4 regions of the Kitasatospora sp. NPDC096204 genome follow, and region 1 is predicted to be linked to each of the others. Evidence: riboswitches for the same ligand, from Rfam matches in the RefSeq annotation. Region 1 holds a riboswitch; each other region holds the start of a gene.
What was found. Region 1 has a riboswitch for cyclic di-AMP ahead of ACIQ87_RS29885 (peptidoglycan DD-metalloendopeptidase family protein). Riboswitches for the same ligand answer to the same signal wherever they lie in the genome.
Positions count from the first base shown of each region.

Region 1 (5,704 bases):
GCCACCTGTGGCTGGCCGTCCTGAAGGCCCAGCAGGACCTCGGCGTCGAGGTGCCGGCGACGGCCGTCGCCGACTACGAGCGGGTGATCGACCAGGTCGACCTCGGCTCGATCGCCGCCCGTGAGCGGATCACCCGCCACGACGTGAAGGCCCGCATCGAGGAGTTCAGCGAACTCGCCGGGCACGAGCAGATCCACAAGGGCATGACGTCCCGGGACCTGACCGAGAACGTCGAGCAGCTCCAGATCCGCCAGTCCCTGGAGCACGTGCGGGACCGCACGGTGGCCGTGCTGGTGCGCCTGGCCAAGCTGTCCGCCCAGCACTCCGAGCTGGTCATGGCCGGCCGCTCGCACAACGTGGCCGCGCAGGCCACCACCCTGGGCAAGCGGTTCGCCTCGATCACCGACGAGCTGCTGGTCGCCTTCCGCCGCCTGGAGGAGCTGATCGCCCGTTACCCGCTGCGCGGGATCAAGGGCCCGGTCGGCACCGCCCAGGACATGCTGGACCTCCTCGGTGGGGACACCGAGAAGCTCGCCGAGCTGGAGCGCCGGGTCGCCGGGCACCTCGGCTTCGACAACGTGCTGACCAGCGTCGGCCAGGTCTACCCGCGCTCGCTGGACTTCGAGGTGCTCACCGCCCTCGTCCAGCTGGCCGCCGCGCCGTCCAGCCTGGCCAAGACCATCCGTCTGATGGCCGGCCACGAGCTGGTGACGGAGGGCTTCAAGGAGGGCCAGGTCGGCTCCTCCGCGATGCCCCACAAGATGAACACCCGCTCCTGCGAGCGCGTCAACGGCCTGGCCGTCATCCTGCGTGGCTACGCCTCGATGACCGGCGAGCTGGCCGGCGACCAGTGGAACGAGGGCGACGTCTCCTGCTCGGTGGTGCGCCGGGTCGCGCTGCCGGACGCGTTCTTCGCCTTCGACGGTCTGCTGGAGACCTTCCTGACCGTCCTCGACGAGTTCGGCGCCTTCCCCGCCGTGATCGAGGCCGAGCTGGACCGCTACCTGCCGTTCCTCGCCACCACCAAGGTGCTGATGGGCGCGGTGCGCGCCGGCGTCGGCCGGGAGACCGGGCACGAGGTCATCAAGGAGCACGCCGTCGCCTCCGCGCTGGCGATGCGTGCCGGCGCCCGGGAGAACGAGCTGCTGGACCGGCTGGCCGCCGACGAGCGGATCCCGCTGGACCGGGCCGCCCTGGACGCGCTGCTGGCCGACAGGCTGTCCTTCACCGGCGCGGCCGGTGCCCAGGTCGCCGAGGTCGTCCGCCAGGTGGAGGCCGTCGCGGCCGCCTACCCGGAGGCCGCCAAGTACGCGCCTGGCGACATCCTCTGACGTAGCGTCAGCCCTTGGGTGAGGGCCCCGCCGCCGGACCGGTGGCGGGGCCCTCGCGCGTCACGGTGACGTGGCCGGGGTCGAGCGGCGGGGCGGTGGGCCCGCACGGCCAGTCGCAGTTCGGCTCGGCCACCGACTGCTCGTCGGGGGCGAGCACGTTGCCCCGTACGGTCGCGGAGGCGATCAGCCCGCCGGCGACCAGCAGGCCGGCGCAGATCAGCATGGCGGTGTGGAAGGCGGCATCGACCGAGGAGGGCACCCGGTAGGCGTCGCCGCTCAGTCCGGCCAGCGCCGGCAGGGCGGCCACCGCGAGCAGGCCGGCCGCGCGGGCGGCGGCGTTGTTGACCCCGCTGGCGATGCCCGCGTGGCGGACTTCGACGGCGGCCAGCACGGTCGCCGTCAGCGGTGCGACCAGCAGCGTCATGCCGCAGCCCATCACCGTGACGGCGGGCAGCACGTCCACCCAGTACGAGGAGTCCGGGCCGATGCGCAGCATCAGCAGCACCCCGGCGGCGCACAGCATCGGGCCGACGGTGAGCGGGATGCGCGGGCCGATCCGCTTGCCGAGGCGTCCGGCGCGGGCGGACAGCAGCAGCATCAGCACGGTGATCGGCACCAGGGCGAAGCCCGAGGCCAGCGGCGAGAACCCGGACACGATCTGGAGCTGTACCACCAGCAGGAAGAAGACGCCGCTGAACGCCGCGTACACGCACAGGGTGACCAGGTTCACCGCGGTGAACAGCCGGGAGGAGAAGAGGCCGAGCGGCAGCATCGGTTCGGGCGCGCGGCGCTCGACGGCCACGAAGGCGACGCCGAGCACCACTCCCAACACCCCGCTGACCCAGACGGTGGGGGACAGGCCCTCGCCGGCCGCGGTCAGCGCGTAGGTGATCGCGCCGAGGGCGAGGGCGGCGAGCACGGCGCCGAGCACGTCGAAGCGGCCGGAGGCGTCCTTGTCCCGGCTCTCCGGCACCGACCGGGTGGCGACGGCGATCACGGCGGCGGCGAGCGGCAGGTTCAGCAGGAAGATCCAGCGCCAGCCGGGGCCGTCCACCAGCCAGCCGCCGAGGAACGGGCCGACCGCGGCCGACACCCCGCCCAGGCCGGACCAGAGGCCGACCGCCGCCGAGCGGTCGTCAGGGTGGAAGACGGCCTGGAGCATGGCGAGCGAGCCCGGGGTGAGCAGCGCCCCGCCGATGCCCTGGACGGCGCGGGCGGCGATCAGCACGTGGATGTTCGGTGCGGCGGCGCAGGCCGCGGAGGCGATGGCGAACCAGACCACGCCGATCAGGAAGACCTTGCGCCGCCCGTAGCGGTCGCCCAGCGCGCCGCCGAGCAGGATCAGGCCGGCCAGGGTGAGCAGATAGGCGTTCAGGGTCCATTGCAGGGACGCGAGGGAGGCGCCGAGGTCGGCGCCGATCCGGGGCAGGGCGACGTTCACCACGGTGCCGTCGAGCATCGCCATGCTGGAGCCGAGCACCGTCGCCAGTAGTACCCAGCGGCCCTGCGCGGTGCCCAGGCGCAGGGTGCCGGCCTCTGAGGTGGCCACGGGCGAATCCTGCGCCGCCGGGGCGCACGTGACAAGGGTCACCGGTGGGTGTGTTGACGGTGGGCGGGGTGTGAGCGGGCGGCTGCGCAGCGTCGCGGATCTCGGCGCAGGGTCGTGGATCAGTGGCGGGGGGTGAATGGATTGTGTACGGATCGTGGGCCCGGGCCTGCGGAGGGTCACCGGGGGAGGGGGGATGGTTGCGCTTTCAAAGATCGACATTGCTTCACCCGAACGGATGGGTTTTAGTTCAGCGACCGCCCGGCCAGTCCGGACGGATCCGCCGGGTGGAACGCCGAGTCCTGCCGCTGCCCGGTGGTTCGAAACGAACTCTGTACGGCAGGAGCGGGGGACCCACAGGTAAGTCGCCGGACCGGAGTTCGCGCCTCAGGGCGCGGGCGTCCAGGACCGGCTAGGGGTGAAGCCGCGCATGCGGCCGGGCAACTCCAGCCCGAACCCGACAGCTCACCTCGCAGGCGTCGGAGAGGAAACTTCCATGCCTGCTCAGGCTCGTCGTATCACCCTGCCCCGCGCCGCCCGCATCGGCATCGCCACCGCCGTCACCGGTGTCTCCTTCGCCCTCCCGCTCGTCACCGCGATGAGCGCCCAGGCCCACACCACTCCGGCCGCCCCGGTCTCGCAGGCCGCCGCCTCCGCCTCCGCCGAGTCGGCCGCTCCGGCCGCCATTCCGGCCGCCATTCCGGCCGCCGCTCCGGCCACCCAGGCCGCGCAGGAGAGCTACCGCGTCGTCAGCGGTGACACCCTGTCCGGGATCGCCGACGTCAAGAACGTCGAGGGCGGCTGGCACGCGCTGTACGAGCAGAACCGCTCGGTCGTCGGTGCCGACCCGAACCTGATCTTCCCGGGCCAGCAGCTCACGCTGCCGGGCCACGCCGTCGCGCCGTCGGCCGGCTCCGCTCCGGCGAAGCCCGCCGCCCCGGCCGAGCCGGCCGCTCCCGCGACCCAGGCCGCCAAGGCGCAGGACCAGGTCCAGGTGCGGACCGAGGCCGCCAAGCCGTCCGCGCAGCTGCAGACCCAGCTGCAGGTCGCCACCCCGGCCAAGGCCGTGACCGCCACTCCGGTCGCCGCCGCCACCTCCGGCTTCGTCGCCCCGCTGGCCGGCCCGAGGCTTGGCACCGCCTACGGCGTGGCCGGCTCGATGTGGGCCTCCGGCCACCACACCGGCCAGGACTTCGTCGCCTCCACCGGCACCCCGCTGCGCGCCATCGCCAACGGTGTCGTGGTCAAGGCCGGCAACGGCGGCGCCTACGGCAACGAGGTCGAGATCAGGCTCGCCGACGGCCACTTCGCCGAGTACGCGCACCTCTCCTCGATCGGTGTGCGGATCGGTCAGACCGTCACCGTCGGCCAGCAGATCGGCCTCTCCGGTGCCACCGGCAACGTGACCGGCCCGCACCTGCACTTCGAGATCCGCAACGGCTCGGAGTACGGCTCGGACATCAACCCGGTCGCCTACCTGCGCGCGCACGGCGTCGCGCTCTGACCCACGGCTGAGCTCCGAGGGTTTCCGGAACCACCGCCGCTGCGGGGCGAAACGATCCTCCGGGATGGTCATGTCGGGTGACCGCTCGACCGGGTGATCGCCGCACGGCGGACATGGGCGCGGGACACGCCCAGGCCGGCCCGGCCGTACGAGGACTCCTCGTACGGCCGGGCCGGCCACTGCCGTTTCCGCGCCGCCCGGCTGTTCCCGGGTCCGTTCGGATGGCTCGAACGCGGCGTCAACTCCGGTGCAGCGGAGGGCTTCGGGGAAATCCCGGATGGCCGCGGAGCGTCATGCTGGCGGACGGTCAGCGCCCGGTCGGTCCGGCCGGGCGGGCGGGTCCGGAGGCGAGGAGGGCGGATGGCGGTCCGGAGCGGGGGCGTGGCGGGGAGGGCGGCCGGCCGGGAGCGGCCCGGGGAGGACGGGGTCGACCGGCTGAAGGCCGATTCGGTCGGTCTGGTCGGCGTGGTGTTCATGGCGCTCGCCACCGCCGCCCCGATCACCGCGATGACCGGCAACCTGCCGATCATCGTCGGGCAGGGCAACGGCGTCGGCGCGCCCGCCGCGTACATCGTGGCGACCGTGGTGCTGACGGTGTTCTCGGTCGGCTACGTGGCGATGGCCCGGCACATCACCGCGGCCGGCGCGTTCTACGGCTACGTCTCGCACGGGCTGGGCCGGGTGGTCGGGATGGCCTCGGGCCTGCTGGCGGTGCTCGCGTACGTCGTCACCGAGGCCTCGGCCCTCGGCTTCTTCGCGTACTCGCTGCGTGGGCTGGTCCGTTCGCAGCTCGGGGTGGAGCTGGGCTGGGGCTGGTACGCGCTGTCCGGTGCGGCGGTGATCGGGGTGATGGCCTGGTTCGACCTGCACCTGACGGCCAAGGTGCTCGGGGTCGCGCTGGTGCTGGAGATCGGGGTGCTGAGTGCGGTCTCGTTCGCGGTGCTGTTCTCCGGCGGAGGCCCGGACGGGATCGTGCTCGCGGCCGTGAACCCGCTGAACGCACTGAAGGGGGTGGGGAGTTCGGCGGCCGCGGCGGGGCTCGGCCTGTTCTTCGCGTTCTGGTCCTGGGTGGGGTTCGAGTCCACCGCGATGTACGGGGAGGAGTCCCGGGACCCGAAGCGTGTGGTGCCGCGGGCGACGCTGGTGTCGGTGATCGGGGTCGGACTGCTCTACGTCTTCGTGTCCTGGATGATCGTGTCCGGCAACGGGGTCGAGCGGGCGATCGCGGTGGCGAACGGCGCGGTGCCGGGCAAGGACGGCAACAGCCTGTTCTTCGATCCCCTCGGCGCACAGCTGGGGGCCTGGGCGGTGAAGGTGTTCCAA
Region 1 covers NZ_JBIWFT010000033.1:74,818-80,521, reverse strand. The annotation lists gene purB (adenylosuccinate lyase) at 1-1,331, shown strand, start outside; gene ACIQ87_RS29890 (MFS transporter) at 1,339-2,880, opposite strand; cyclic di-AMP (ydaO/yuaA leader) riboswitch at 3,234-3,371, shown strand; gene ACIQ87_RS29885 (peptidoglycan DD-metalloendopeptidase family protein) at 3,374-4,381, shown strand; gene ACIQ87_RS29880 (APC family permease) at 4,742-5,704, shown strand, end outside.

Region 2 (5,704 bases), on a different contig from region 1:
CGGGCAAGCGAGTCCAAACCCCTCCCAACCCGAATATTCGACCCCTAATCGGACATCAGCTCGACCCGCCGGAAAAGCCGCAGGCCCGGCCTTCCCTGGGGAAGGCCGGGCCCGGAGGCGTCCGAGCGGGGATCAGACCCGCACGATGCCCGTCAGCGGCATGTTGGTGACGGCCTCGTAGCGCACCGACGCACCCGGCTTGGGGGCGTGCAGCACCTGGCCGTTGCCGGCGTAGATGCCGACGTGGTGGGCGTCGCTGTAGAAGATCAGCAGGTCGCCGGGCTGGGCCTTGGAGAGGTCCGTACCGAGCCGGGTGCCGGCCCCCGCCTGCGCCTGCGAGGTGCGCGGCAGCGACACGCCCGCCTGGTTGAACGCCCAGACCATCAGACCGGAGCAGTCGAAGGAGCCCGGGCCGGTGGCGCCCCAGACGTACGGGCTGCCGACCTTGGACGCGGCGTACGAGAGGGCGGCGGCACCGCGCGAGCTGCCCGCGGCCACGTTCACCGGAGCGGTGGTGGTGGGGGCCGCCAGGTTGCCGCGGCTGTTGTCGCGCGAGGCGCGGTCGGCCTGCTGCTGCTGCGCCTGGGCGGCGTCGGCCTTGGCCCTGGCGTCGGCCGCGGCCTTCTCCTCGGCCTGGCGCAGCGCCTGACGGTCCTGCTCGGTCAGGGTGTTGAGCAGGTCCTGGGCCGCCTTCAGCTTGCCCTGGACCTCGTCCTTGGAGGCCTTCAGCTGCTGGGTGGTCGACTCCAGCTCGGCGAGCTTGCCCTGGGCCTCGTTGCGGTCCTGGTCGAGCTTGCGCTGCTGCTCCTGGAGTTCCTTCAGCTGCCCCTTCTGGGTGCTGCCGGCCTGGTTCAGCGTGCCGGCCTGGCTGAGGAAGGTGTCCGGGCTGGAGGAGAACATCAGCTGGACGGTCGGGGATATGCCCCCGTTGCGGTACTGCTCGCCGGCGATCTCGGCGAGGCCGCCCTGGAGCTCGGTGACCTGGGCCTGCTGACGGGCCACCTGGTCCTGCAGGCCGGAGACCTGCTTCTCCAGCTCCTGCTGCTTGGCCTGGGCGGCGTTGTAGTTCTCGGTCGCGACCTCGGCCTGCTCGTTGAGCTGGTCGACCTGCCCCTTGACCTGTTCCTTGGTCGGCTGCGGGTCCGCGTGGGCACCCTGCGCGGAGAGGACGACGGCCGCCGCGGCGACACCCGTCAGGATCGAGACGCGAGCGCGACCGGCGGGCTTGGGACGACGATGGGACGCCACGAAGGCGGACTCCTTCTTCCTACGTCCGCCTACCGGGTGAGCTGACGGGTTCGGGCCGGAAGCATGCCCTACGACGCCTCACGGCCGTTTCACCGGCCGACCTGGCGCCGATTCACCCCGGAGGAACATGGTTCCCCGGCTCCGCTCCGCAGCGCCCCCGAACACTGGGCTCCCCTGTCGGGCAGTCGCTTCGACCTGCCCCGCTGCCTCGCGAACTCGGCGGTAACCACCGCCGACACCCTGGCTGGGCGATCGACAGTGCGGTGGTTCGGAGCATGACCCTAGTAACTGAACCGTGATCCGTTCAAATCCTTGTCAGAAAAAAGACAGAAGATTACCCAAGTTCTTTTGTGAAAATGACCGATGGTGACCACTGGCACACAGAAGGCTGATCGGTTCTCAGCATGTGGTCACGAAAGGGCGGGAAAGCCGAACGCCACCCCCACGGGGAGGGTGGCGCTTTTCACAGGCCCCCGAGGAGCCCGCGGGCGTGTCGGGCCGTCAGACCCGGCGGATGGTGTTGATCGGCATCGCGTCGGCCTTCATCACCTTCACCACGTCACCGGTGTGCGGCGCGTGGACCACCATGCCGTTGCCGATGTACATCCCGACGTGGTGCATGTCGGAGCCGTAGATCACCAGGTCTCCCGGCTGGGCCTGGTCCAGCGAGGGCACCCGGGTGCCGTAGTGGCCCTGCTCCTGCGAGGTGCGCGGCAGCGAGACGCCCGCCTGCCCGTACGACCAGACCATCAGGCCCGAGCAGTCGAAGGTGGTCGAGCCGGTGGCGCCCCACACGTACGGCGAGCCCTGCTTGCTCATCGCCTTGGCCATCGCCACGGCCGCGTAGCCGCTGGCCGGCGGCAGGCTGCCGAGGTCGACCCGCTCGCTGCCGCGCGAGGCGCGGTCGTCCTGCGCCTGCTGGGCCTTCAGCGCGGCGCGGTCGGCGGCGCTGAGCGAGTTCAGCAGGTCCTGGGCGGTCTTCAGCTTGGTGTTGACGTCCGCCTTGGCCTGGTTGAGGTCCTTGGTGGTGGTGTCCAGCGAGGCCAGCACGGCGGCCGCCTCGGCCTTCTCCTGGTCCAGCCGGCGCTGCTGCTCCAGCAGCCCCTTGAGCGCCTCGGCCTGGCTAGTGCTGGCCTGCTGGACGGTCGAGGCCTTCTCCAGGTAGCCGGACGGGTCGGAGGAGAGCATCAGCTGGACGGACGGGTCGATGCCGCCGGAGCGGTACTGATCCCCCGCCACCTCGGCCAGGCCGCCCTGGAGCTGGGTCATCTGCTCCTGGCTGCGGGCCACCTGGTCCTGCAGCTGGTCGGCCTGCTTGCGCAGCTGGTCGGCCCGCTCCTTGGCGCCGTTGTACTTCTCCGCCGCCTGCTCCTGCTCCTCCTGGAGCTGGTCGATCTGCGCCTTGACGTCCGCCTTGTTCGGCTGCGGCGCGGCGTGCGCGGCCACCTGGGCGGAGAGGGCGACCGCGGTCGCAGCGGCAGCGGTGAGCACGGAGATCCGTGCGCGGCTCGGCTGCTTGGGACGGCGGTGGGAGGCCAAGGGACCGGCTCCTTCTTCCATCGGACTCACCTGATGGGATGAGATTCCCGAAAATAGGTTTGACGCCAGACCTTAGTGAAGATCTATCCGTTGTGCCACTCCCCCGATGGCATGAACTCGGCCACCCCACGCTGACTCCACGGCCCCCTCACCATGCCCCGACACCGCCCCTGACCAGGAATCACACGGAATCGGCCGAGGTCAGGGCCGGGCCAGCCGGTTCAGCAGCAGCACCGACGCCACGGGGCGCGCGCCCGCCTTCCGCACGCCCTCCGCGACCTCCCGGTCGGTGGACACCACCACCACCGGACGGCCCTGCGGCTCGGCCCGCACCAGACGGCGGATCAGCTCGTCGGCCGTCTCCCCGGTCCGGCTGAACCGCACCCGGACCCCGCGCGGTGGCGCCATGATCACCGGGACGTCCAGGTCCTGCCCGTCGAACACACAGGTGACCTCCGCCTGGGTGCGCTGGGCCAGCATCGCCAGCCCGCCCAGCAGCCGGATCCGCTGCTGCTCCAGCGGCAGCGCCGGATAGCCGGTCTTGGTCACGTTGTAGCCGTCCACCACCAGGTGCACCTGGGGGATCGCCAGCAGCTGGTCCAGCAGCGCCGGATCGTCCTCGGCCAGCCCGCGCCGGGCCACGTCGTGCGGCGAGGCCGCCCCCGGCACCACCGCCTCCACCAGGTCCGCCGGGCGGATCTGGGAGACCGGCAGCGCCAGCTCCCGCTGCAGCCCCTGCGCAGACTGCAGCACGGTGTCCAGCAGCAGCCGCAGCCGCATGTCCTCGACGCCGCGCCCCTCGCGGGCCGACCGGCGGCCCTGCTCGGCCGCGGTCTCCAGTTCGGAGAGCCGGTGCCGGAGCCTGCGCGCCTCGGTCTCGGCGGCGCCGCGCTCGGCCGCGGCCTGCGCCTTCAGGGCCTCCAGCTCACCGCTCACCCGGCGGGTCTCGGCCTGCGCCCGGCGGGTGTCGCTCTCCAGCGACCGCACCTTCTTGCGCAGCGACTCGGCCTCCTTGCGGACACCGTCGGACTCGGCGCGCTGCCGGTCCAGGTCCGCCCGGGCGGCGGCCCGCACCTCGGCCAGCTCGGCCTGCAGCTTCTCCACCAGCCGGGCCGCCTCCGCGGCCGCGTCCTCGGCACCGGCCCGCTCGGCCTCCTCGCCGGCCTCGGCCACCAGCCGGCTCCAGCCCACCGAACGCACCAGGTAGGCGGCGGCCGCGACGTCCATCGGATCGGCGGCGCTCGGGACGGTGCCGGACTCCAGCGCCCTCACCAGGTCCGGCTGCCCGAGGCGCAGCCGCTCAGCTATCCGCACCCGGAAGGCCGGCTCCGCCTCCAGCGCCGCCGCCAACGCCGTGGCCGCGTACTTGGCCCGCCGCGCCGGCGTGAACTTGACGTACTGGCGCAGGCTCTGCGGGAGCTCGGCCGGCGGCAGCCCGCCGAGCGCGTCCGAGGCCAGCCCGACCACGCGCCGACGCACCCCCTCGGGCAGCGGACGGTCGAGCTTCTCGACCACGCGCTCCGCCGCGGGCCCGGAGGAGTCGTCCGCCGTCCCGGCCGCCTCGGCCTGGGCCTCGGCCGCAGCGGGCTGAAGCCCCTGGGCTTCGCCGGGCTCCTTCGCTGCGTCCACCACGTCCTCGGCTCCGATCCTGGTCCAGCGGGGCACGGCCGCGGCCGCCCCTGTCGTCACGCTCCGTGCGTCTTGTTCTGTATTGTCCCGTGCGGCGCGGGCGGGTGCTCCGCGCACCCGCCCGCCGCGGCGGCGGGGGTCAGCCCTGCTCGGTGGGGGCCTGCTCCCCTTCGGCACCCGGGCGGGCCACCAGCTCGACCTGGTCCACCGCGTTGCACCAGCGGCAGCGCACCGACTCGATCGTCTCGCTGAGCACCTCGGTCTCCTCGACCTTGGACTCGCCGGCCAGGTCGAAGTGCAGGAACTCGGTCACCCGCGCGGTGCGGGTCACGTCGAAGCGGGTGAGGTTGCCGCACAGGGTGCAGCGCCAGCGCGTCTCGGCGGTCAGGGCGGGGACGGTCATCGGGGGTCCTCTCGGGTGGTCCCTGCGTGGGCTAGGCGCTCCCCCCGGAGCCCCGGCATCGGCGGCGGGAGGCGGGAATGCCCGCCCCAAGCCTATTGCCTGGGGCAACCACCGCGGCCACCGGTCGTCCGAACTCCCCGGCTAGTCCACCTGCCCTAAACCACCGTGTCACCTGCGGCGCCCGGAGGGATGCTTGGCCGCATGGCGCTCGCGGTCCCCGACCACACCGCCGCCCGGGGCGGCCGCCCGGCGGTGCCCGTCCCGGTGGTCAGCTACGCCCTGATCGCGCTCAACACCCTGGTCTTCCTGCTCGGCCCCGCCGCCGGGCTCAACCCGCTGTACGGCACCGGCCAGGCCCGGGTCTGCGCGGAGCAGCGGTACGAGCAGCGCTGGGGCGCCGTCCCGGCCGAGGTGCTGGCCGGCCGGCCGCTGACCGCCGAACAGCTGGCCGAGGCCCCCGACCCGGTCCCCGGCTGCCCGGCCGCCCCGACCCCGGGCAAGCACCCGGCCCTGTCCGTCCTCACCGGGCTGTTCCTGCACGCCGGCTGGCTGCACCTGCTGGGGAACCTGCTCTTCCTCCAGGTCTTCGGCCCCACCGTGGAACGGCGGCTCGGCCGGGCCCGGTACGCCCTCTTCTACCTGGCCGCCGGCAGCCTGACCACGTACGGCTTCGCGCTCGCCGAGGCGCACTCGCCGAACTCCACCCGGGTGCTCATCGGGGCCTCCGGGGCGATCGCGGCCGTCCTCGGCGCCTATCTGCGCCTCCACCCCCGGGCCCGGGTGACCACCCTCGTCCCGCTGCTGCTCTTCCTGCCGCTGCGATTCCCCGCCTGGCTGGTGCTCGGCCTCTGGTTCGCCCTGCAGTGGTGGTCGGTGCACTCGGCC
Region 2 covers NZ_JBIWFT010000009.1:168,119-173,822, forward strand. The annotation lists gene ACIQ87_RS12605 (NlpC/P60 family protein) at 133-1,248, opposite strand; cyclic di-AMP (ydaO/yuaA leader) riboswitch at 1,259-1,412, opposite strand; gene ACIQ87_RS12610 (NlpC/P60 family protein) at 1,750-2,787, opposite strand; gene ACIQ87_RS12615 (NYN domain-containing protein) at 2,989-4,302, opposite strand; gene ACIQ87_RS12620 (hypothetical protein) at 4,556-4,819, opposite strand; gene ACIQ87_RS12625 (rhomboid family intramembrane serine protease) at 5,021-5,704, shown strand, end outside.
Region 2: it holds a riboswitch for cyclic di-AMP, as region 1 does, so the genes downstream of both, ACIQ87_RS12605 (NlpC/P60 family protein) here and ACIQ87_RS29885 (peptidoglycan DD-metalloendopeptidase family protein) in region 1, are expected to answer to the same signal.

Region 3 (5,704 bases), on a different contig from region 1:
CGGTGGCTCCGGCGGGGCAGCGGGGGAGGGGTGCCGTCGGCGGCGTGCCGGCCGGGCGGTGGGGTCTCCACCAGGGGGTGGCCGGCGGGAGAGGCCGGCGGGGGGCCGGGGTTGAACGCGCGGTCGTCCGGCCCGAGGCCGGGGACGGTGGGCGGCAGCGGCTCGGTGAGCAGCGCGTTCGGGAGCAGCAGGACGACGCGCACGCCGCCGTACGGCGAGGGTGCCGAGCTGAGCGTGACTCGGAAGCCGTACTGCTCGGCGAGCCGGCCGACCGCGGCGAGGCCCAGTTGGGGCACCTCGCCGAGCCGGGAGACCTCCAGGGTGCTGCCGCCGGCCAGTGCGGCGGCGGCCTTGGCGACGGCCTGTTCCGGCATGCCGACGCCGCCGTCGTCGATCTCGATGACGGCGCCGTTGTGCACCGGCATCAGGGTGACGAACACCTGGGTGCTGGGCGGGGAGTAGCGGGTGGCGTTGTCCAGCAGCTCGGCGATCGCGTGGATCAGCGCCTCGGCGGCGGCGCCGACCACCGCGGTCTCGATCCGGCTGCGCACCACCACGCGCTGGAACGGCAGGATGCGCGACTGGGCGCCGCGGACGACGTCCTCCAGGGAGACCGGTTCCGGCCAGTGCCGGCCGGCCCGCGCGCCGCACAGCACGGCCAGGGTCTGGGCCAGCCGGGCCTGTTGGGCGGCCGCGTGGTCGGCCTTGAGCAGGCCCTCCAGCAGTGCCGGGTCGTCGTGGGTGCGCTCCATCTCGTCCAGCAGTGCCTGCTGGTCGTGGGCCATCACCAGGATCCGGCGGGCGACGCTGAGGAAGGCCCGCTGGGTGGAGGCGGTGTGCTCATGCTCCTGCTGGACGGCGGCGAGGTCGGCGCCGCGGCGGGAGAGTTCGGTGGCCAGCTGTTCCTGGACGGCGGTGAGTTCGCCGTGCAGCCGGTCGGCGCGGCCGCGTTGGGTGACGGACACGGCGCGGTACCGCGCGGCGGCCACGAGGGCGAGGACGGCGAGCACGCCGGTTGCCGTTACGGACCACTGAGTCATCGTCACGCGGCGAATTCTAGGGTGATGATCCTACGAAGGTGTGAACGGATCTCGCCAAGTGACCGGATCTCGTCAATATCGAGTCAATTCGGCGGCAATCGGCACTCGTTCGACCCCGACCCCACCGCCTGACGAGCGGCCCGACCTGCCTGACCGGCACCGGCGGACGGCGTCGGAATCGAGCCGGGTGGCCGGATCGCGTTCCACGGTGTGTGGGGTCTGTGCGCACGGTGTTCGGAAGGGGAGCGGCCGGGTGCGGGAACACCGGCGCCGGTCCGCTCCGGTGCCGTTCCGCTCCGGCGCCGTTCCGCTACGCGGGCCAGGCGCGCAGCCCGGTGGTGAGGGTGGCGATGAGGCGGTCGTGGGTGGTGGTGAGGTCCTCGGCGAGCTGGAAGGCGCCGGCGGTGGTGAGCGAGGCGAAGCCGTGGGCGAGGGAGCGGACGGTGCGGGCGGCGTGGATCGCCTCGGAGCCGTCGAGGCCGTACTCCCGCAGGACGGCGACGATCACGCCGACGAGCCGGGCGGCCGCGCGGGCCAGGTCGTCGTCGGGCTGCGGGGCCTGGGGGAGGGCGTTGTAGCGGTGCGGGTGCTCGGTGGCGTACGCGTGGTAGGCGCGCAGCACGGCGGCGACGGCGTCGTCCCCGCTGCGTCCGACGGCCGCCTCGGCCAGCCGGTCGGCCAGCTCCCCGGTGACCCGGACGGCGATCAGCCGCCGCAGTTCGGCGAGGCCGCCGCTGACGTGCTTGTACAGCGAGGGGGTGGCGACCCCGGCCCGGGCGGCGACGGAGGCCAGGGTGAGGGCCTCGGCGCCCTGCTCGTCGATGAGGGCGAGGGCGTGGTCGACGACCTGGTCGGGGGTCAGTCCTACGCGGGGCATGGGCTCGGGCTCTCCGTACGGGTCGAAGTCGGGTGACGTCGGGCGCTGTCGGGCGGGTGCCGGTGACGTCGGTGGGTCGGGCGGGGTCGGGCGGGGTCGGGCGGGGCCGGGCGGGGCCGGACGGGGCCGGACGGGGCCGGGTGGGGCCGGGGGCGCCGCTCAGCCGAGCTCGGCGAGGAACGGCAGCAGGGCGTCCGCGGTGGCCGCCGGGTTGTCGGCCATCGGGTAGTGCCCGGACCCCTCGATCATCGCCTTCCGCGCGCCGAGCGCGGCGGCCTGCCGGTCGGCGACGAGCTCCGGCTTCGGGAAGTCGGGGTCCTTGCCGCCCATGACCACCAGTGCCGGGCACCGCACCGCGGCCGTCCAGCCGACCGGCGCCGAGTCGCCGTGGACGTAGCCGCGGGTGGCGGTCTTCCGTCCCGGGGTGCGCAGCGCGGCGACCAGCCCGCCCACGTACGCGTCGAAGTCGGCGGGCTTGGCGCCGGGGAAGGCCATCCGGCGCAGGTAGAAGCCCCAGGAGGCCGGCCAGTGGACGAGGGCGGTGCCCATGAGGGCCATGACGCCGCGCATCAGGGCGTTCGGCGGCGGGCTCTCGACGAAGGCGTCGATCAGGACGATCCCGGCGACCCGCTCGGGCGCGTCCCCGGCGGCCTTCACGACCGTCGCCCCGGTGTAGGAGTTGCCGGCGAGGACGGCGCGCTCGATGCCGAGGTGGTCCAGCAGGGCGAGGACGTCGCCGGCGATGGCGGCCGGGCCGTAGTCGTCCCAGCCGATCGAGGATTCGCCGAAGCCCCGCAGGTCCATGGTGACGACCCGGTGGCCGGCGGCGACCAGCAGCGGGCGCAGGTGCCGGTACGCGGCCCGGCTGTCGAGCATGCCCGGGAGCAGGACGACGGGGGTGCCGTTGCCCTGCCGGGTGTCGTCGAAGGCGATCCGGCCGCCGGGGACGGTCAGGTACTGGGTGCTCGGGGTGATGGTGCCGTTCACGGGGTCCTCCTCGGGCCGCCGGTGCGGGGCATCGGCGGTACTGCCGATAGCCATAAAGCTAAGGCTAATAGCCTTAGCCGTCAAGCGGTCTGCGGGCCGGGGGAAGGGGGTGCGGTCGGGCGGGTGCGGTCGGGCGGGTGTGGTCAGGCCCCTTCCACCTTGAACGGGTCGTGCTCGCTGAGCAGCTTCTCCAGCCGGGCCTGGTCCACCCGGGTGACCATCTCGTTGGACTCCTGCCGGTCCCGGACCACTTTCGCCAGCGTGAACGCGGAGGTGACGGTGTAGAGGAGCCCGATCCCCAGGAAGGCCCTGGTCCACCCGCCGACCGGCAGGTAGGCGATCCCGGCGGCGAGGGCGATGCCCGACAGGGCGAAGGAGAGGACGGCCTGGATGTGGTACGCGGCCGTGGTGCGGGTCTGCATCGGTGCGCTCATGGCGTCAGGATGCGGCCGTCCGGCCGGGCCGCACATGAGTAGGGGTACTCAGATGGGGCCGTGCGTGAGGGGCCGTTCGTTGACGTCCGTTCACCTGCCATCGGGCGGCCCGAAACGGATGGCTTGGAATCAGAGCCTCCTAGGATTAACGTTTGATAACGCAGCGCGGTCGTCAACGCCGTACCCAGACGGCACCGTGCGCCGTCGCCTAATCCCGCAGACCCGCCTCCGGGCAGGTCAGGGAGCCGGGGAACCACGTTCCTTGGGGTGAATCGGCGGGGCTCCGGCCCGGCCGTAGGAGACCTTCCTGCTCCGAACCCGTCAGCTAACCCGGTAGGCGCGAAGGAAGGAAAGGAGCGCGCCTCCGTGGCGTCGACGCACACCCCGGCACACCCGGCCGGCCCCGCAGCCGGTACCCAGCTCCTCGACCACCCCGGCACGGACGGCCCCGAGGCCTTCGGCCCGGAGGCATTCGCCGCGGAGGCCGACACCAACCGCCACCGGATGCCGCGTCAGACCCGCGGGGCCTCCCCGCTGCTCGGCGTCACCGCCGTCGCCGCCACGCTGGGCGCCACCGGCTTCGCCTCGGCGACCCCGGCCGCCGCCCCCGCCGTCGAGGTCCCGGACGAGACCCCGGTCGCCCTCGCCGCCGACCCCGGCCTCGCGCTCGCCGCCCGCATCCAGCACCAGGCCGACAGCCAGCGCACCGCCGCCGAGGAGACCGCCCGGGTGCAGGCCGCCCAGGAGGCGGAGGCCAAGGCCGCCGCCAAGGAGGCCGAGGCCAAGCGCGCCGCCGAGGAGGCCGAGCGGGCCAAGGCCGCCGCCCTCACCCTCCCGGTGAACGACTACCGGCTCTCCGCCCACTACGGCCAGAGCGCCCGCTACTGGGCCAACCTGCACACCGGCCTGGACTTCGCCGCCGACACCGGCACCCCCGTCTACGCGCTCGGCCAGGGCACCATCACCTCGGCCGGCTGGGCCGGCTCGTACGGCTACCGGATCGTCGAGACCCTGCCCGACGGCACCGAGATCTGGTACTGCCACCTCTCCTCGATCACCAAGGGCTCCGGCAAGGTCGCCTCCGGCCAGCAGATCGGCAAGGTCGGCGCGACCGGCAACGTCACCGGCCCCCACCTGCACATGGAGGTCCGCCCCGGCGGCGGCGCCCCGGTCGACCCGGAGCCCTGGCTCCAGCAGCGCGGCCTCAACCCCTGACGCACGCGCACCGACGCACCCGCGGGAGGCCCCCGGGCCGGGGGCCTCCCGCGCCGCGTCTCACTCCTCGACGGGCAGCTGCGCCAGGTACGCGTCGATCTCCTCCGGGCCCGGCTCCGGCGCCAGCTCCGGGAACTCCGTCACCAGCAGCCGCGGCAGCCCCGGCACCGTCCAGGCGCCGAACAGGTCGAGCGCCGCGTCCACCGCCGCCTCCTCGAACCTCCCGAAGTCCCCGGCCAGCTCGTCCGGCATCGGCCGGCCCAGCGCGGTCAGCCGCGCCAGGTTGCGGTAGCTGCGCCGCATCAGGCCCTGCTCCAGCAGCCGACGCGCGCCGTCCGTGGCCATGCCCACCGACAGCACCCGGGCCGGGCCCCAGCCCCGCTCGTCCGGCTCGTCCAGCCAGCCGGCCGACGCCAGCGCCTCGAACGCCGCCAGCCGCTCCTCCTCGGCGAACTCCCCGAAGCCGGCCAGCCACTCCCGCACCGCCTCCGGGTCCGTGACGTCCGCCCCGTGCGCGTGCAGCAGCAGCGCGTACAGCCGGGGCCAGGTCACCAGGTCGGCGCGGCGCAGCAGCCCGGTCGCGACCTCTCCCTGCCACTCGGCCTCCTCGTGCAGCCGCTCCTGGCGCTTGGCGTTCAGCCGGCGGGCCGCCCGCTGGTGGTCGACCAGCAGCCGGACGGCGTCGCCGTAGGCGAGCGGGTCCTCCTCGGGCGCGGGTTGGACGTACAGGTGGAGCCGCTCGTGGAGCAGGTGCTCCACCGCGTCGGAGGTCAGTTCGGGCCAGCCGTCGTGCATCCTGCCCTCGCCCAGCTCCAGCAGCGCCAGCACCGCGCGCAGCGGCCCCTCGGCCACCGGCGCGCGGCCCTGCTCGGCCGCCCAGGCGAGCAGGTCGGCGGCCTTGGTGCGCGGGGCGAGCCGCAGGTCTTCGTCGTTCATAGTCCGAACGGTAGCCGCCGGGCGGGGATAGGGTCGGCAGCCATGGTCCCCGTACGACTCACCGGCCCGCGACTGGCCGTCCGCGAGTACCACCACACCGAGGGCGACGTGGACGCGCTGCACGCGCTGCTCGGCGACCCGGAGGTCACCCGGTACCTGCCCTTCGGGCCGAGCGACCGGGAGGACTGCGCCGACCAGGTCGAGCTCTACCTGGA
Region 3 covers NZ_JBIWFT010000053.1:23,477-29,180, reverse strand. The annotation lists gene ACIQ87_RS36570 (sensor histidine kinase) at 1-1,040, opposite strand, end outside; gene ACIQ87_RS36565 (TetR/AcrR family transcriptional regulator) at 1,351-1,917, opposite strand; gene ACIQ87_RS36560 (alpha/beta fold hydrolase) at 2,077-2,958, opposite strand; gene ACIQ87_RS36555 (YiaA/YiaB family inner membrane protein) at 3,048-3,338, opposite strand; cyclic di-AMP (ydaO/yuaA leader) riboswitch at 3,534-3,692, shown strand; gene ACIQ87_RS36550 (M23 family metallopeptidase) at 3,705-4,553, shown strand; gene ACIQ87_RS36545 (hypothetical protein) at 4,614-5,489, opposite strand; gene ACIQ87_RS36540 (GNAT family N-acetyltransferase) at 5,532-5,704, shown strand, end outside.
Region 3: it holds a riboswitch for cyclic di-AMP, as region 1 does, so the genes downstream of both, ACIQ87_RS36550 (M23 family metallopeptidase) here and ACIQ87_RS29885 (peptidoglycan DD-metalloendopeptidase family protein) in region 1, are expected to answer to the same signal.

Region 4 (5,704 bases), on a different contig from region 1:
CGCTCAGCCCCGGACTCGCCGTACTGATCCGCTGGTCACTCGGCGGAGCGGAAGCGCGGGAAGGCGCCGCGGCCGGCGTACTCGGCGGCGTCGTCGAGGATCTCCTCGATGCGCAGCAGCTGGTTGTACTTGGCGACGCGCTCGGAGCGGGCCGGGGCGCCGGTCTTGATCTGGCCGCAGTTGGTGGCGACGGCCAGGTCGGCGATGGTGACGTCCTCGGTCTCGCCGGAGCGGTGCGACATCATGCAGCGGTAGCCGTTGCGCTGGGCCAGCTCGACGGCGTCCAGGGTCTCGGTCAGCGAGCCGATCTGGTTCACCTTCACCAGCAGCGCGTTGGCGGTGCCGGTCTCGATGCCGCGGGCCAGGCGGGCCGGGTTGGTGACGAACAGGTCGTCGCCGACCAGCTGGACCTTGTCGCCCAGCTTCTCGGTCATGGCCTTCCAGCCGTCCCAGTCCGACTCGTCCAGCGGGTCCTCGATGGAGACCAGCGGGTAGGCGGCGACCAGCTCGGCGTAGTACTCGATGAGCTCGGCGGCGGTGAGCTCCTTGCCCTCGAAGTGGTAGGCGCCGTCCTCGTAGAACTCGGAGGAGGCGACGTCCAGGGCCAGCGCGACGTCACGGCCGGGCACGTAGCCGGCCTTCTTGATGGCCTCGACGATGAGGTCCAGGGCCTCGCGGTTGGAGTCCAGGTTCGGGGCGAAGCCGCCCTCGTCGCCCAGACCGGTGGACAGGCCGCGCTCCTTCAGCACGCCCTTGAGCGTGTGGTAGACCTCGACGCCCCAGCGGACGGCCTCGGAGAAGGACTCCGCACCGATCGGGGCGATCATGAACTCCTGGATGTCGACGTTGGAGTCGGCGTGCGACCCACCGTTGAGGATGTTCATCATCGGGACCGGCAGGACGTGCGCGTTCGGGCCGCCCAGGTAGCGGAACAGCGGCAGGTCGCTGGCCTCGGAGGCGGCGTGCGCGACGGCCAGCGAGACGCCCAGGATGGCGTTGGCGCCGAGCGAGGACTTGTCCGGGGTGGCGTCCAGGTCCAGCATGGCCTGGTCGATCAGGCGCTGCTCGGTGGCGTCGTAGCCGACCAGCTCCGGGCCGATCTGCTCGATGACGGCCAGGACGGCCTTCTCGACGCCCTTGCCGAAGTAGCGGTTCTTGTCGCCGTCGCGCAGCTCCAGCGCCTCGAAGGCGCCGGTGGAGGCACCCGACGGGACAGCGGCACGACCCGTGCTGCCGTCGTCGAGGCCGACCTCGACCTCGACCGTGGGGTTGCCGCGCGAATCGAGGATCTCACGGGCTACGACGACATCGATGGACGGCACGAGGCATCTCCTTGCGGAAGCAGGGTCCGGTCTGACGGTGGGTGCTGTCAGCAGGACGATTGCGGAGTCGTTACGACCAGAGCCTAACCGCCCGGGCTCCCGGGGCCACCTCCACCTCGGTTCCGTCTCAGCGTGTGGCCCCACTACCCACCGGTAGTTCACCTGCTTGTCCCAGCTTGTCCCACCGGCGCGGGCGAATGCGGACGAAGGGGACCGGTAGGACCGGTCCCCTTCGGACGGCGGGGCGGAGCGGCACCGACGCCGGGTCACGGCGGGGGCGGTGACCGGGGTGACGGCGGTGCGGGGGCTCAGCCGAGGTGCAGCACCTGGCCGGGCATTATCAGGTTCGGGTCGCCGCCGACGGTGGCGTGGTTCTGCTCGTACAGCGCGTTCCAGCCGCCGGACACGCCCTGGGCGGCGGCGATGGTCGACAAGGTGTCCCCGGCGCGGACGGTGTAGTCGTGGCCGGCGGCCTGCGGGGCCTGCTGGGCGGCGCGCGGGGCGTACTGCGGCTGGGCGGCGGCCTGGCCGGCGTACTGCTGGTAGACGCTCTGGTGGCTGGTCCAGTACCAGGCGCCGTTGTTCTGGTACCAGAACACCTTGGCGTCGGCGTCCCAGCCGGCCTTGCCGGAGAAGCCCGGGGTCTGCGGCTGCGCCTGCTGCTGCGGGGCGGCCTGCTGGACCGGCTGCGCGGCGGGCTTCTGCACCGGCTTCTGGGCGGCGGGCTGCTGCGCGGCCGGCTTGGCGGCGGGCTTCGGGGTCTGCTGCTTGGGGGCGGACTGCGGCTTGGCGTCCGAGGAGGTGTCGACCACGGCCGCGGCGCCACCCTTGGTCAGACCCGCCTTCTGGGAGCAGACCGGCCAGGCGCCCGGCCCCTGCGAGGCCAGCACCTTCTCGGCGACCGAGATCTGCTGGGCCTTGCTGGCCTGGTTGGCCTGCGACGCGTAGGCGGTGCCGCCGTACGCCTTCCAGGTGCTGGAGGTGAACTGGAGGCCGCCGTAGAAGCCGTTGCCGGTGTTGATGCTCCAGTTGCCGCCGCTCTCGCACTGGGCGACGGCGTCCCAGGTGGAGGCCGGGGCGGCGGAGGCGCCGGTGGCGGTGAGGAGCGGCATCGCGAGTCCGACGCCGGCCACACCGGCGACGGCGATGGCCTTCTCGGCCTGGGTGCGACGACGGTGACGGCCAGTTCCAACGAACAGCATGAAGAGGTCCCTCTCCGCACGCCTGCGAGGTGAGCTGTCGGGTTCGGACCGGGAGGTGGCCCGGCCGCCGTACGCGGAAACGATTCCGCTCGGGCGGCTTCACCCCAAGCCGTGGGAGACGGCAACAAACCTGGTTCCCCCGCCCCTGCCCAGGGTCTGGTCGGTTTCCCGGGCGCGGCGGGCAGGATTCGGCGTTCCGCGCACGAGGTCCGCAGCTGCGAACTCCAGGGAGAGTAGACAGATCATCAGGACAATCACAAGCTCATATCGTCGATATCACACGACAATTACGGCCCGTGTTCAATCGCCTACCAACGGCGGTGTTATGTCCGGATTGATGGGTGTTCACACCCCCGTCGGCGGGCGATCGGCGACGTCCCGTCAGCGTGATCTCAGCACGTCGGAGGCGTTCGAGGGGCCTGTGGAGGGGTGTGCGGAGAGGCCTGTGGAGGCGTGTGCGGAGAGCGGCTCTCCGGGCTGAATTCCACCGGTAGTTCGCGCAGCCCACGCATGATCAGGCCACCGCGCCAGCGCAGGTCGTCCGGGCTCTGCGCGAGCCGCAGGTCGGGCAGCCGGGAAAGCAGCGTGGCCAGCGCGGCACGCCCCTCCAGCCGGGCGAGCGGAGCGCCGATGCAGTAGTGGATGCCGTGCCCGAAGCCCAGGTGGGGATTGTCCGTCCGGGACAGGTCCAGGGTGTTCTCGGCGGCGAACCTGGCCGGGTCGCGGTCCGCCGCGGCCAGCACCACCAGCACCGGGTCGCCGACCGGGATGTCCACCCCGCCGATGGTCAGCGGACGGGTCGCGAACCGCCAGGTCGCCAGCTCCACCGGCCCGTCGTAGCGCAGGAGTTCCTCGATCCCGGTCTCCAGCAGCGCGCTCTCCCCGCGCGCCACCGACTCCTGCAGCAGCCAGCGCTGCTCCGGGTTGCGCAGCAGCGCGTAGGTGCCGTTGCCGATCAGGTTCACGGTCGTCTCGAAGCCCGCGAACAGGAGGATGAAGGCCATCGCCGCGGCCTCGTTCTCCGTCAGGTGCTCGCCGTGGTCACTGGCCCGGATCAGACCGGAGATCAGGTCGTCCCCGAGGTCCGCGCGCTTGCGGTGGATCAGCTCCAGCAGGTACGCCCGCATCCGCTTCACCGCCCGCCCCACGCCGCCGCGCCGGCCGCCGCCGTGCCGGATCATCATCCCGGCCCAGTCGCGGAAGTCGTCCTGGTCCTCGGCCGGCACCCCGAGCATGTCGCAGATCGCGTAGATGGGGAGCGGGAAGGCGAACTCGTGGATCAGGTCCGCCGAGCCGCGCTGCGCGAAGCCGTCGATCAGCCGGTCGGTGAGCTGCTGCACCCGCGGCTCGAACTCGGCCACCCGGCGCGGCGTGAACGCCTTCGACACCAGGCGGCGCAGCCGGGTGTGGTCCGGCGGGTCGATGTTCAGCAGGTGGGTCATCAGGTCCGCCTGCCGCTCCCCCGGGATGCCCACCCGGCCGGTGCGGTGCGCCTGCTCGCTGTGGTGCGCCGGGTTCTTCGACAGCCGGCTGTCCGCGAGCGCCTGCCGGGCGTCCGCGTACCTGGTCACCAGCCAGGCCTCCACCCCGCTCGGCAGGGTGGTGCGGTGCACCGGGGCGTGCTCGCGCAGCCAGGCGTAGGCGGGGTACGGGTCGGAGGCGAACTCCCAGGTGAACAGCTGCGGGGCGGGGGTGTCGCAGGACGCGGCGGCGGGCCGGGCGGGGTCGGGCTGAGCTGGCATGGACCGACCGTATCCGGTGCGACGGGCGCACCCGCCCTCCGGCGGGCCGCGCCCGTCGGGCGGCGCTCCGCGGCGGCGTCGTGACCGGGGCATGACCGGGCCACGGCCGGCTCATGGACGGGCCGTAGCCGGGCCGTTGACCGTCCGTGGCGGGGTCGTGGACGGTCCGTGGACAGCTCTTGGCCGACTCTTGGCCGCGGGGCGGGCGTGAGCCTGGTCACCTGAGGGGTAATCCCTGTCGCGGAGGGTCAGGACGTGCCTACGATCCTCCGCAGTACGCGTGGGCGCCGGTGCGGTGTCGTCCACAGGGAGGAGCAGGCCATGCGGGTCAGCGGGTCAGTCGTCGTCATCGCGGTCCTCGACGGCGGGTCGGGCGCGGGCCTCGCCCGCCGGTTCTCCGCGGCCGGCGCCGCCGGAATGCTGATCGCCGACCAGTACGTCGGCGTCGCCGAGGACCTCGCCACCGAACTCGACCGGCCGGGCTGCCCCGTCGTCGGCGTCTGCGGCGACATCCGCCGCCCCAGCGACGTCGCCGCCCTCGTGGACACCGCCGAGAAGCACCTCGGGCCGATCGACCTGTTCGCCGTCGCCGGCCCGGGCGGCGAGCGGATCATCTCGCTGGCCGACCTGCCCGACCACCTCGACCTGGAGCGGCTCGCCGAACTCGTCCTCCTCGTCGGCGAGGCCATCGGCGAACTCGTCCCGCCGCAGCGGCGCCCGGAGCACACCGCCACGGCGGCCTGAGCGCCTACTCCCCGTCCGGCTCGAGACCCTCGGCCGCGCGCACCCCGTCCCGGTAACCGCGCGCGGCCGACCGCAGCGCCGCGTCCACGTCCACCCCGGCGTCGTGGGCCCGCTGCACCACCGCGAGCAGCAGTCGGCCCGCCGAGTCGGCGGTCAGCTCGGCGGGCAGCTCGTACGGCTCGTCCGGCATCCCGGTGAACCCGGACCGGCGCACCCGGGACACCAGCTTCGCCGCGTACGCCAGCGCGGGCAGCCCGGCCGGCACGCCGTCCAGCACCGACTCGCGGTCCGCCTTCTCGGCCGCCTTCAGCTGCTCCCAGTTCGCCTCCGCCTCGGTGGCACCCTCGACCTCGACGTTCCCGAACACGTGCGGATGCCGGTACATCAGCTTCTCGACGATGTCCCCGGCCACGTCGTCGACGGTGAACGGGTCGGTCGGGTGCTCCTCGGCGATCCGGGAGTGGAAGAACACCTGGAACAGGACGTCGCCCAGCTCCTCGCGCAGCGTCTGCCGCTCCCCGTCCTCGATCGCCTCGACCAGCTCGTACGCCTCCTCGACCAGGTACTTCACCAGGGTCTCGTGCGTCTGCTCGGCGTCCCAGGGGCAACCGCCCGGGGAGCGCAGCCGGTCCATCACCGTCACCAGGTCCAGCAGCCGCGACCCCGGCAGGTCGTACGAACCGGGCAGCACCTC
Region 4 covers NZ_JBIWFT010000022.1:140,648-146,351, reverse strand. The annotation lists gene eno (phosphopyruvate hydratase) at 36-1,322, opposite strand; gene ACIQ87_RS24285 (transglycosylase family protein) at 1,631-2,524, opposite strand; cyclic di-AMP (ydaO/yuaA leader) riboswitch at 2,530-2,696, opposite strand; gene ACIQ87_RS24280 (cytochrome P450) at 2,917-4,266, opposite strand; gene ACIQ87_RS24275 (SDR family NAD(P)-dependent oxidoreductase) at 4,588-5,010, shown strand; gene ACIQ87_RS24270 (MazG family protein) at 5,015-5,704, opposite strand, start outside.
Region 4: it holds a riboswitch for cyclic di-AMP, as region 1 does, so the genes downstream of both, ACIQ87_RS24285 (transglycosylase family protein) here and ACIQ87_RS29885 (peptidoglycan DD-metalloendopeptidase family protein) in region 1, are expected to answer to the same signal.